Regions from separate parts of the Synechococcus sp. M16CYN genome, predicted to be linked through region 2. Evidence: predicted binding sites of a transcription regulator. Region 2 holds the regulator's gene; the other holds the start of a gene.
What was found. Region 2 encodes NtcA, which controls nitrogen genes in cyanobacteria. Its sites were predicted from a motif close to GTANCNNNNGNTAC; they were not measured.

Region 1 (7,018 bases), 430 kb from region 2:
CTCACTGAAATAAAAGGCACATTAATTCTAGCAAAAAACAAGATTACCATTGATAACTCAACCGCAATGTGTAGAACGATCAATCGTTATGATCTAATCATATAATTTGTTACGTTAAATACTTTTTGAGCAAGGCAAGATCGCGATCGCTTAGAGAATCTGGCGCTTTCTGTGTGAGGAATTCTCAAGTGAAGCTTTTCCAGCAAATACTGGCGGCTCCCGCCACTCTTGGCCTTCTGGTCTCTGGTGTCAATGCCGCTGAGATCAACATCAACGGTGTTTCTGACTACGCGGCTGACTCTTCTACTAACAGTCTTAACCAAGTCGCTAGTGTGACCCAATTCTCTGACGTTTACCCTACCGACTGGGCTTATCAAGCACTAAATAACCTAGTGGAACGGTATGGCTGCGTTGCTGGTTATCCAAACGGAGCTTTTCGTGGTAACCGGGTAATGACTCGATACGAGGCCGCAGCACTGCTGAACTCCTGCCTCGACCGTACTACCGAAGTCACTGACGAACTGCGTCGCCTCCTTAATGAATTCGAAACCGAACTCGCTATCGTTCGTGGCCGTGCCGATGGCCTTGAAGCTCGCGTTGGCGAATTGGAAGCAACCCAGTTTTCCACTACTACTAAACTGCAAGGTCAAGCAGACTTATTTCTTGGTGCCGTTACTTATGATAATAGACAAGAATGCAATAAGAAAAACAGTAATTGCAACAGTAATGGCAGCAACTTATCGTACCGTTATACACTGAATCTCAGTACATCCTTTTCAGGAAAGGATCATCTATATGCCCGTCTTCGCACGGGTAACATGGACAACGTTTGGACTCAAAAGGATTCCTATTTGGCTGATGCCAAATTAGGAGATAACACGCTGAAGGTTGACAAGTTCTGGTACATCTTCCCAATCGGCTCTCAGCTCACTGCCACTGTTGGCAGCTTGATTGAGAATTACTACATGATTGAAACGCCTACTCGTTACAAGCCCATCCTCAAAGCTTTTAAGCTTGGTGGTTATGGAATAGCCTTAGGTAGCAATACAGGTCAGGGTTTTGGCCTACAATGGCGCCAAAATGTCGATCCAGGCAAAAGAGCATTAAATATTGCTGCTAACTATGTTACGAGCGGAGCTAAAAGCAACTCTAAGAAGGGAATGTTTGGTGAGGATACCGATGCATATTTTCTGAGCCAAATAGGCTATGGTAATCGTCAGTGGCATATCTCAGCATTATATTCTTTGAAGAATGCAGGTCAACTTTGCATAGAAAGCAATACCGAAGGCAGGTGTATTACAACTAAAAGCAAGGTCGCAACTGCAATGGGCTATTCCACGCCCCTAGCAAGAAACCTCAGCCATCCGATGCACGCTGTTGGCTTGCGTGGTTATTGGCAACCAACTGAGTCAGATGTTACTCCCACGATCAGTGCAGGTGTTGACTTTGGTTATGCCGAAAGTGAGTACGATGGTAACTCTGAAACTCTCAAAGGTTGGATGATAGGTTTAAACTGGAAAGATGCTTTCATGAACGGCAACAAGTTGGGTATTGGTTTTGGTTCTTACTCCGGTTATGCCACCAGTGTCAAAAATAAAGACACTGGTAATGAAGCCAACTTTGCTGTCGAAGGTTATTACGATTTTCAGGTGAGTGATAACATCAAAATCACTCCTGCGGTATTTTGGGTTTACAATGCCTACGGTGATGTACAAGTTAACGGTCAGGATAAATTTGGTGGCCTTATAAAAACTAGATTTCGATTCTGATTACTGCTAGTTAGTTTACAGAGGTCAAAAGGATATCTGCTAGATATTCTTTTGACAAACAAGATCATAAATAATAAGCGCCTACAAATAGTCTTATCTTTAGAGGAATAATTAAATTTATACGGATCACAAAAATCACCACAACTTTAGAGAAGGAAAATTGAAAGTAAAAAAATTGTTTTTACTAAGCATTTTAAGTTATTAATTAGAACTAAAAATCTAAATAAATATGAAGTTACCAACAATTTTCACCTTCGCCGATAGGTACACATATGCTCTCATGTTCAGATAACCTATTTTTTTCTTTATTATTATTATCCAACTCATTTTCCTGATTATCATTAACAGTTTGATCAGTGGACCATTCTTCTAGATTACTAACCTCTTGACCATGGACTGTATTAGACGATGCAGAAGCAACTAAAAGAGATGTAGCAGCCAAGAAAATGGTAACTGCTGAGACTCTAGGCATTTCTAAAAAATCAAAGCCTATCCTAGAATAAAAATTGAAAAATAAATACTAGTATCATATATTTCGATGGGCGACAGCAACAAAAAGTATATTTAACTAGAAAAGCGTCTAACAGCATTTGCATAAGATTGAAAAATTAGATCTAATTCATCAGAACGACCGTGTCGAGCAAGCAAACCCTTAGCGCCAGCTTCTAAATTAAAGAGGAGGGAACGATCTTCTGAAGATTGAACGTAACTCTCAATCCAACCAACACAAACAAGTCGAATACCACCTAAGATGGGTTGAACACAATGCAGTAACGAGCTAGGATAGAGAATAATGTGACCCGCTGATAAACGAATACTATTTGTAGTTTGAATTGATTGAAAAACAAGTTCGCCTCCATCATACTCACTAGGATTACTTAAGAAGAGAGTAAAAGAGATATCACGACGACCATACTTCGAAAATGGATTATCTACATGCCAACCATACCCATCACCAATTTCACTACGAGACAGCAAAATACTATGTACTTTATAAATGAGTGCGTAACTCTTCAAAAGAGAGTTAGAAATTATCTTATTTGTGACGATCTTAATAATAGAAATGGCTAAGGGTGAGGTAGGATCGAGTTGACGATTAGTTTTAACGCGAGCTGCATGATCTCCAGCAGTAAGTCGACCATCAAGCCAGGGTAAATTATCTGCCATAAGGTCACAATAGAGACGGCTGATTTCTTGACAAGTAAAGAGTTCGGATGTCAAATAATCCATAAAAACGAAAAGTTAGGAAAAAAGACAGACCGAAGCAACTTATGTAGTATTTAATACATCTAAATGAGTAAAAATAAACTGGTGGGAAAAGGAGAGCTAGTAGAGTGGAAAAGGAACCCCAGGTGAAATCAGGCGTTGTTACTTCCTGCTCTTGCAATAACTCTGCTAATGGCGATCCAAATTCCTAATACTGCGAGAGAAGTTTTAGTTTACTCAGGACGTTACTACAATACGGACCGCCAAGCTTTCAAAGCATTTAATAAACTTACCAAGATTAAGGTTAGACTAATTGAGGCCGATGGCATGACACTAATAGAAAGACTTAAGCGTGAAGGAACGAATTCAAGGGCAGATGTAATCCTACTCGTCGATGCAGCACGTATAAACAACGCAGCAAAGGAAGGGTTATTAGCTCCAATAGAATCTAACCAGCTAACCCAGAATATTCCTGTGCAATATCGTGACCCAAAACATAGATGGTTTGGTCTAACACGACGAGTTAGAGCTGTTATTGTTAATCCTAAATTAGTAGAGGTAGAAAGCATCAAGAGCTACGATGATTTGGCAAATCCAAATCTTAAAGGAAAACTTTGTTTAAGAAAACGAAAAAATGTATATAATCAGTCTCTTGTCGCAGATCAAATTATCCAGCAAGGCGAAACCAAAACAATAAGTTGGGTGCAAGGAATGATCAAAAACGTGAATCAACCATTTTTTGGTGGAGATACATCTCTTATTCGAGCCGTTGGCCAAGGTCAATGTGGTGTGGGTGTTGTTAATCACTATTATTTAGCCCGCATGCAAGCTGGTGCTAACGGAAAGAAAGACAAGCTATTAACAGAAACAATTAAATTGATTATGCCTAATCCTGCGCATGTCAATATAAGTGCTGCTGGAATGGTAAAATCAGCAAGAAATAAAGCCGAAGCGATTAAACTAATTTCCTTTCTTGCTTCACCAAAAGGTAGTATATTTTTAACTAAACCAACCTATGAATATCCTATAAATGGGTTCGGAGAATCTAATGAACTCAAAAAGTTTGGACGATTTAATTCAGCTAGTACATCAATTAGTAAACTTGGAAGTACACAAAAAAGAGCTATTCAGATTATGACTAATTATGGATGGCGTTAATAGAGATAACTAGACCCACATAGAATAGTTGATACTAATTATTAGTAGCAAAAATAAAAGTAACACTTGGCAGATGCATTTGTGACTCAGTGTGGTTATATTCATGTCATAACGACTGCAAGGAGTACTTACTCATGACTTCAGTAACCACCTCACAGTTTGGCATTAACGCTGTAAATACTGGATTTTCAGGTCGTGCCGTAGCAGAGCCAATGGCAGAAGATTTGTTTAACGGACTACAGCACCATCTTAATATGGAGCGTCAAGCTCACACAAACTATTTTGCAGCAGCAATATGGTTTGCTGAACGTGAACTTAAAGGTTTCTCTAAGTATTTTCGAGAAGAATCTCAAACTGAACATGGACATGCCGCACAATTTGCTGAATACTTAATTGCTCGTGGACAAATAGTTAAGCTGCTTTCACTTGAAGCCCCAAAGCAATTATGGGAATCTCCGGTAGATATTTTAGCAAGCTCTTTTCTTATGGAGGCCGACATAACTGCTTCTCTTCATCAACTTTATGCGCTTGGGGAACAAGTATCAGATATGAGAACTACTGTATTCCTAGATTCTATGATTGATCAACAAACCCAAGCAGAGAATGAATTTGCATATCTTTTGGGACGAGTTAAATTTGCAAGAAATGAAGCGCCTGCATTACTGATTATTGACAATGAACTTTACCAAGGACAACATCAACCAGCGGTACTTAAAAGTTAAAAGCTATTAGTATTATATCTGGAAAATTAGAAACTGCGAGTATATAAAATCTATTTACGCTTTAAACAAATGTAGAAAGAAATTAAAATATTAAATTTTAATTTTACATTTTAGTAATCATATATCATGTTCATTGTGCAAAATTTTTGACAATTATATGAAATAAATTTAATAAACTTTAAGGGTCTATAACTATTTATAATTAAATTTTAAAATTAAAAATATTTAAAGTAAATTTATCAGCACTTATTATAGGGTTAGTATATCTAAATAATGGAGCTTATTCGTGTTTTAATAAAATATCAGTTAGTTTATATTTTGATTACAAAGATTTAGCTATGTGCAGTATATACCAGTAAAATCTAGTTAAGCAAATAAAAAATTAGTAATAATTTATTAAACTAAATTCTTGTTTAGAATTGATATAGTTAAACCAAATAGCTATAATCAAGACAGGTTAGGATGTACTGCAAATTCATTGTACTTTCTCATCTACAAAAAGAGTTAAAAAATGACATAGTATATATTAATTATGCTAATATACTAAAATCTATTGAAAAAGATATAATTGTTAATCAAAAAAATTTAAAGCTGGGATAGAATTAAAATTTATTAGAATTAGCTGTTAAGAAAAACACACTAGCTTGAAGTATAATTTCAAGTAAAAGTAAAATGTTATCTTAACTTTACTAAAAGAGTTTATGTAAAAATCTGTTTACTTATACTAATGTTTAGTCATGGTATTAATTTAATCAAAGCACTAAGATTTATAAGATTTCTTAGCATTAAAAATGATGTATGGCCTAGTTTAAATAATACTAAAATTAATAAAATTGAATGGTATCATTATAAGTATAATTCGAAACATGAAAATGTTAAAAACAACAAATGATGAGTACTTAAACAAGCATACTAGTAAAAATTTTACTCATAATGAGCCTACCGACAATTCTATGGATCGATCTGCAGCCAATATTACATTGCATTAATCAACGACTTATAAAAATTTTAGTTAAAAATAGACTGATTAAATACTGGTCATTTCAACACGATCTTGATGAAGCATGTAGTATTGCGACAATACACGAATTGATATTAGAAACAATGCGTAGAGAAAACCGAAAATACCATTTAATTGGTCATGGAATAAGTGGCACAATAGCTCATCTCTTTGCTAATAAATATCCGGAAACTGTACATTCAACAATACTACTCTCTGTAGACACAGCAATAACTAATCAATGGACATCGCATTATTTAAAAATGAGAAATCAGTTTTCATGTAGTCGAGAAAGGATCCTTATGCATTTATCTTCTTGTCTCTTTAGGGAAAAAGTATCTAAAAATAATTTAACTATGGTATCTCTTCTTGCAAAGTGCTTAGATCAAGAATATACTATTGGATCAATTGCTTCACAGTACATACTAGGTAGCATCAGAATTGCTTCTGTTCCAACATTAGTTATTAATGGCAACGATGATTTTGTTGTTGATCGTAATGCTAATCAACGTTGGGTAGGTCAATTCAAGCCAGGTGATCATTATCGGTCAATTAAAAACGGAAGACACTTTTTTCATTACGAAGATCCAAGACAAACATCACAGATTATTGAGTCTTTTCTAGATATGGTACCTGAAACTTAATTTGTTTAAGGTTTATAATTCAAATTAAATTACCCACTAACAAAAATCAAATAAAATGACTGATTTTATTGACTCAGATGTGCTTATTATTGGTGGAGGTCCAGCGGGATGTGCTTGCGCTTTGTATACGGCAAGATCATCAATTACGACTCAAATTCTTGATAAAAATCCCTCTGTTGGTGCATTAGCAATTACTCATCAGATAGCAAATTATCCAGGAGTAACTGCTACTACATCTGGATCTGCTCTTTTACAATTAATGAGAGAGCAAGCCATAAGTTATGGAGCTAAATATAAACAGGCACAGGTTTACGGTATTGACTTGCATTCAGATCGAAAAATTGTTTATACACCTGAAGGAATTTTTCGTAGCAGAATCTTAGTCTTAGCAACCGGAGCAATGGGACGTGCATCAACATTGCCGGGAGAAAATGAATTTCTTGGAAGAGGCGTTAGTTATTGTGCAACATGTGATAGCGCATTCTATAAGCAACAAGAGGTCGCAGTTTATGGATTTAA
Region 2 (7,018 bases):
AAGTATTTTACCTGCGACCGCTTGGAGATTATAGAGATCGATATGGCAAAAGATACGCTTACACTTCGGAGCAACGATCATTAGATTTAGATCACTGTCGGCTGTCTGCGCAGCGATATCGAGATCTCCTTCGCTCGGGATTCTCCGAGGAACATGCCCGCGGAACCCTTCCATTCGATTACCGTCAACACTTCGTAGTTAGCTTCAGCTTGCGAGCATTTTTCCACTTCGTAGACTTACGCTCAAAACTGGATGCCCAGCTAGAGATTCGTCAACTTTGCGATCTCATGTGGCCTCATATAGAGAATTGGGCCCCACAATTCGCGCAATGGTACAAAGAAAGCCGAATGTATCGCGCGCAGTTGGCACCCTAGACCTTAGCCAAAGTGACGCGTTCTGGTTGATGTTGGTATTTGCCCTGGCGGTCGCTATACGTAATGGAACAGGGTTCACCCTCGAAAAATAATAGTTGACAGATTCCCTCATTGGCGTAGATGCGGCAATCAGCTCCGGAGCTGTTGCTGAATTCAAGGGTGAGATGGCCTTCCCAGCAAGCCTCTACAGGAGTTGTGTTCACTATGATTCCAAGGCGCGCATAGGTGCTCTTGCCAAGACAAATCACTGTGATGTCTGACGGCACTTTCATGCTCTCCAAGGCAACCCCAAGCCCATAGGAATGAGCAGGAATAATGAAGTAACGGCCATCTCCGTCTTCATGTAAAGGAGTCGGTTCGAGGTTGGTAGGGTTGAATCGCTTGGGATTCATCACTGTCCCAGGTATATGCCTGAAAATCAGGAACTCTTTAGGTGAAAGTCGGAGATCGTAGCCATAGGAAGAACAGCCAAAGCTGAGAACAGGTCGCTCACGTAGCTCAGAGTCCAGGTGACGAACTAAACTCGATTGAAAAGGCTTGAGCATTCCAAGCTCGGCTTGTTCCATGATCCAACGATCACACTTGAGCATCAGAGTCCTCGGTGCAGTTCTGTTACCTGATCAGCCATCACAACGATACTGGTGGGGACAGATGGACCAGTGATAATGACATCCATGGACTTAGGGCGCTGTTTCAAGGTCGACAACAGGTCAGCCTCGTCTATACCGCCAAGACGTACAGCTAAACCAATTTCATCCAGAACAAGCTGATCAAGATCTCCGGTTATTAGGTGCTGGCGACACACTTTCCAAACGGCCTGAATGGCATCACGGCATCCGTAGATACTCGGTTCCGCAACGCGTACCGGAATATCGGGACGCAACCAGGTAAGGGCACTACACAATTGAACACGACCCGACGGTCCTTGGTGTACGCCACCCTTGAGGAATTGACTAATCAAAACGCGACTTCCAAGCCCTGCTGCACGCACAGCTTGGCTCAGCACACCAGAAAAACTTCCCCGATAAGGAGCCGTGTGTACTTGCAACTGACCTTTCGGGGCCACTAAACGTAGAGAGCTTGGCGACGTTCCTAGGACACGCGAAAGAGAACACAAACCAATACGATCAAGCGCTTGAAGATCACTACCTTTGGAATGGATCTTCTGATGTCTGTGGCGGTCGGTCAGGCTTGCGGTCATCACGTTATTCTACGCCGAGAGATTCCCGGAATACCTCAAAATGTAGCGGCGTAAAGCCACCTCACGGGGTGATGGACACTATCCATAGTGTTCGAAGTGTGATGTCGGGATAGTTACGAGGTGTAACGCACTTGCTTTTGAGTCACAAGCGACCCAATATTGGCTTTAGTTCGATGAAGGTCATAATGGCAATTCTCACCTTTTTCCGGTGAGCTTAAGGCCCTATAAGCGTTGAACTTAGTTGTTGTCTATGCCGAGCATGCTGAATTTTCCTTCGCGGTGTTTATTTCGATGACAACGTGCAGTAGTTAGGCGAGACGACAGTCAACGGCTATTCGGCGCTGAGCATGTACTTTCCCTAGATTCCACACCGCAACGTCAGAAATACGAGTTAAAGAAGCTGTTGGGCTAAATCCAAAACATTCAGCGCCTAATCGACTGTAGCCTTAAAGTGGCTGCAGTCGATTAGGCGCTCGACTTTTATGACAGTCAGGCGGAAATCTGACTCAAAACAGGTATGGTTAGAACGGTTTACAACGATCGAGAGTGCAGGAAACCGCAAAAAGAGTCTCCTGCAGTCGCCGCCTGCTAACATGTGCGGCCGAGATTAGGATAAGCAACGGGGATATAGATGCAAGTACTGAAAATCTGAGTAGGAGGCCAATGCGTGATAATGGTTGTAGAGCTCCCCGAGTCAGACTCGTAACTTTTCCGTTAATAGCGGTAAACCGATGAGCACCAGCACTGGTTTCACTCACTACGTACCGCTCGGCAATGCGATTACGCCTGCTCAGCAGCCGGGATTTACTTCTTTGCTAGATATCATTCGCGATCTTGACGGTGCCAACACCGAGCTGGTGGAACGCAACAAAACAATCTTCTTCCCGGGGGACCCCGCAGAACGCGTCTACCTCATTCGGCGCGGCGCTGTGCGTTTATCAAGAGTTTATGAATCCGGCGAAGAAATCACCGTCGCACTGCTAAGAGAAAACAGCCTATTTGGTGTGCTGTCGTTGTTGACGGGTCAACGCTCTGATCGTTTCTACCACGCAGTAGCATTCACTCGTGTTGAGATGGTGACAGCACCGGCAGCATCGGTTCGAACAGCGATTGAAGCAGACACCTCTGTGGGGCTCCGCCTCCTACAGGGTCTGTCTAGTCGAATTCTGCAGACTGAAACAATGATTGAAACTCTTACTCATCGAGACATGTCCTCCCGTCTTGTGAGTTTTCTTCTTGTGCTCTGTAGAGACTTTGGGGTACCTGACTCTTTAGGAATTACGATTGATCTGCGCCTTTCCCATCAGGCAATAGCTGAAGCAATTGGCTCAACACGCGTCACAATTACGCGTCTGCTAGGAGATCTGCGGCAATCGGGTCTCGTGCAAATTGACCGTAAAAAGATTACGGTCCTCGACCCGACTGCCTTGGCTAAGCGATTCAGCTGATTGCATTCCTAGTGGAGGCCTTAGTGGTCCATGAGTGGGTGGCTACTGATCCTCTCTTTGCTGGTGCTTGGAGCAGCCTTATCGACTCTCGGCGACCGCTTAGGCAGCCGCGTAGGGAAAGCCCGCCTTCGCTTATTTAACATGCGTCCACGCCGCACGGCCGTGGTCATTACTATATTAACTGGTAGCCTGATTAGCGCTATTTCGTTTGGCTTGATGCTGCTAGTCAGCCGGCGACTACGAGTTGGTCTCTTTGAGTTGGACACGCTACAGGCGCGATTAAAAGAGAGCCGTGAGCGGTTAGACGCCGCTAAGCGCGAGCGCGTAGAAGCGCGATCTGCTACAGCCCGCGCTGAGGATAGGCTTGGGGTAGCACGGCGACGTGCCGATACTCTCCGGCAAGAGCTGACACTTTTGCAAAAGCAACGTCAAGACCTCGAAACAGATAAAGATCGACTCAGTCGTGATATCGCAGACCGCGACGTTGACATCCAACGAAAAGAAGCTGAACTCGGCAGGGTGCGCAATCAAATCAAGCTCGGAAAGAAGGAATTAAATGATCTTGAGCGCAATCTTGTCGCCTTACGCCGTGGTGCCGTGGTGCCGTGGTGCTCAGCAGTGGTCAAGTCTTGGCCACTGCCACGATCCGGACAGAGTCAGTTGATCAGAGCAAAAAGATGGTGGATCATCTGCTTCGAGCGGCCAATTTCAATGCTTACAGTAAAGTTTTACCTGGAGAACTTCCTGATCAGCAAATTGTTCGCGTCCCTCAGAGCGATATAAAGCGTTTGCGAGAAATTATTAGTGAACCAGGCATATGGGTGATATCGATGCGATCGGCAGCCAACGTTTTACGGGGAGAATCTGTGGTCTACGCTTTCCCAGAAGTCTATCCAAATCGTTTAGTGGCCCTCTCAGGAGATATCCTAGCTTCCGTAAGATTTACTCCTACTGAACGCAACAACGCAACCATCCGTACTCGTCTAAACTTGCTACTTACATCGGCCTACGCAGAAGCAAAACGACGCGGATCCCTAGCCGCAAGTCTGCGGTTCGATGGTGGTGCATTGGCTTATCTCGGACAAACACTAATGGACCAGCCCGAGAGGGAAGTCACCTTGCAGGCGATATCCGCGCGTGACAGCAACAGCGCTGACCCAATCTTCGTGGTCGTGAAGTCGATCCTTTGAACCTGCTGATAGCGCTAGATCCAGGACGAAGCAAGTGCGGCTTAATTCTGGTTGATTATAGACAAAGCCGCGTTTTAGCTGGTCATGTTGTGTTACCTACCGCCGTTCTCAAGCTTGTGAATAAATGGGCGCGGCATCAACTTCTTGATCGCATTATCATTGGAAATGGCACAGGTGGTACTCAATGGATTCGCGCTTTTACTGGTCTTGCTAAAATCCACCGGGTTAATGAGTATGGCACTACCCTGCGGGCGCGTCGTCGGTATTGGGAGTTGTGGCCACCAAAAGGTTGGCAACGCTTACTGCCTACAGGGTTGAGATTGCCCCCTAAGGAATTAGATGCCATAGCTGCACTGGTAATGCTGGAGGACCACCTTGGATATCGTTGCGCTTGGCCAGGACCACCTCCTGATTTTTCGCTTAAAACTTGGCCCGAACTGTGAAATCACTATTAACACTAAACCCTTATCAAGGGTTTATATAAATGAAATAAACAAGGAAACACAGCAGGGAACTTTGAACCAATGCTCTTCCCAGTAAAAGTTTTGCTGTCAATTTCTTCGCAGTCAAAAGGTCAAAGAAACTCCCCTTTTTATAGGAACTTCTTCTGGCACTCGCTGATTTTAAAAATACTGTCCTGATAAGCGAAGATTTACATTTTGGCAGGGAATATCGCAATCACATCTCAGGAGCGGGTGAATAACGGAATCCATTGATCCATGTTCTAGCTTGCTCAATGCCCTGCTCCTTAAGGCGGTCCAGGCCATCTAGAGCGACATCGAGAACGGCGTTGACACAGGACTGTTCAGATCGACTGAAGGGACTGAGTACATGGGATACCGTGAGTGCTCGCCGTTCGGCTGGATTCTCAGCCGGCGCGCCAATCCCAATGCGGAGCCTGGGGAACACCGAAGTACCTAGATATTGAATTGTGCTTTGGAGACCGTTGTGCCCACCTGCACCGCCTTGACCTCTTAGTCGCAATCGCCCAAGTGGAAGATCCATATCATCGACCAGCACCAGAATTTGTTCTGGTTGAAAGCCGTACCAATCTAATGCAGCCCGAATCGAGCGACCACTATCGTTCATAAAGGTCTGAGGCATGAGCAAGCGCAGCCGCCGATCACCCAGACCTGTATCAGCTTCCAAGCCATGTAGTTTATCTCGTCGCCGAAAATCGAAGCCTTCGCGTCGTGCTAACCGCTCGAGAACCATAAAGCCAATGTTGTGACGAGTACCGCTGTACCCCGGCCCAGGATTACCCAAACCGACAACAAGACGAAGATGCTGGACCACCAACCTCAAGCTCTTGGGGGAAGCTCTTTTTTAGACTGATGATCAGTAGAAACAACTGTTTCAGATTCAGCCATAGCCTTGTTAATTTCTCGTTCAAATTCCTTGGAGGCAAACTGGAATCCTTTCAAGGTCTTGCCCAATGTTCGACCGAGTTCAGGTAAACGCTTCGGACCAAAGACCAATAACGCAACAGCAGCGATGACCACCATTTCGGGAAGCCCGACGCCAAACACATTCATAACCCGCCCCTAACCAAGGCCATTCCAGTTGACATTGATGCCCTCGAGGATCAAGGATTTGTTATACAGCTGAAGAATTACCAGGAGAAAAACCAAAAATAGGGCCATAAAAATCCCCATAACTGGGGTTGTTCCCCAACCCGGAACTACCTTACCATATTCAGAGTTTAAGGGGCGGAGAAGGTCCCCAAGACGGGTGCGCTGAGCCATAGTGACGCTTGGGCTTTTACTTAGTGAAAGATAATGTGAGCACTGTAGGGGTCCGCTACGATTCGGGGCTGGATCTTATCAAGATGTCGTGATGGAAACGTCGTCCTCAGCCCTGTCTATTGCACTCGGCATGCTCGCTGTCGTGCTTGGTCTCACGGGATTTGGCGTCTACCAGGCCTTCGGCCCACCTTCAAAAGAGTTGGATGATCCTTTTGACGATCACGACGATTGACGCAGTCTTAGCTCAACAAGCTTCCCCGGGCCAATCATCACCTGTTTTGAGGACATGTCTTCTCCATAGCGGTGGATTGTCCAGTTGTGACCAGGGCGCCATTGACAGCGAGATGGTCCGGCGTTGAATAGGCGCAGACAAACGACCATGTCAGAGTCACTCTGAAGGGAGACGGGGTTTAGTGATGGAGGCAGCGGGGGGAACCAAGTCTTGGCAATGCCTTGTAATGGTCGGCACCAGCCTGGTTCCCGAAAAGCAATGGCGGCTTGTCCCACGCCAGCAGCGTTCCAGGATCCTGCAATCGGCATCAACGCCAACCGATGTTTATGCTGACCGCGATCTGCACCGGGATCTGGCCACGTTGGCCCACGTAATAGTGATACACCTAAGCGATCTGGCTCCCAATCCACACCCTGTGGTCCATCCAGCAACACCGCAAGGCCACCCCCAGGCGCAGCGGCTTGGGAAGCCATCCATGAAATAACAGGCAGCTCCCATCGCGTCGCTTCTCTTTTTGTTTTGGGCATCGCCGGACGCTCGATTACACCGCCACTAGTATCAGCCGCCACGCGTACTGCGGGTTGCGCTAAAGGAAGTTCCAACCGCAGCACTTCATGACATTGATACCAATCAATGTTAAGAATCAGCTCCAGCCAAGGTTGGTCCGCTTGCAAACGTAAATCCAACCGTAGACGACTAGATCCAAACTGCCGCTTGAGTACCACATGAGCCACTAGTGGACCTCGCTCAATCCACTGCAACGGACCAATCGCTTCAACTCCTAGAGGATGCTCCCGATAGTCCGCTGCAAGATCCCAAGCATCCCAG

Region 1: the regulator NtcA is predicted to act here: its motif matches at 3,043-3,056, upstream of ABWV55_RS04460 (Fe2+-dependent dioxygenase).

Annotation. Positions count from the first base shown of each region.
Region 1 covers NZ_AP029048.1:937,134-944,151, reverse strand. Annotated here, with positions in the region: gene ABWV55_RS04470 (iron uptake porin) at 174-1,769, shown strand; gene ABWV55_RS04465 (hypothetical protein) at 2,005-2,211, opposite strand; gene ABWV55_RS04460 (Fe2+-dependent dioxygenase) at 2,334-2,999, opposite strand; gene ABWV55_RS04455 (extracellular solute-binding protein) at 3,168-4,133, shown strand; gene ABWV55_RS04450 (ferritin) at 4,268-4,855, shown strand; gene ABWV55_RS04445 (alpha/beta hydrolase) at 5,789-6,499, shown strand; gene ABWV55_RS04440 (FAD-dependent oxidoreductase) at 6,555-7,018, shown strand, end outside.
Region 2 covers NZ_AP029048.1:509,802-516,819, reverse strand. Annotated here, with positions in the region: gene thyX (FAD-dependent thymidylate synthase) at 1-374, shown strand, start outside; gene dcd (dCTP deaminase) at 371-964, opposite strand; gene ABWV55_RS02420 (cob(I)yrinic acid a,c-diamide adenosyltransferase) at 964-1,575, opposite strand; gene ntcA (global nitrogen regulator NtcA) at 2,307-3,023, shown strand; partial or broken gene ABWV55_RS02410 (DUF3084 domain-containing protein) at 3,054-4,213, shown strand; gene ABWV55_RS02405 (resolvase) at 4,210-4,656, shown strand; gene pth (aminoacyl-tRNA hydrolase) at 4,892-5,509, opposite strand; gene ABWV55_RS02395 (TatA/E family twin arginine-targeting protein translocase) at 5,515-5,748, opposite strand; gene psbH (photosystem II reaction center protein PsbH) at 5,758-5,958, opposite strand; gene psbN (photosystem II reaction center protein PsbN) at 6,050-6,190, shown strand; gene ABWV55_RS02380 (glycoside hydrolase family 38 C-terminal domain-containing protein) at 6,178-7,018, opposite strand, start outside.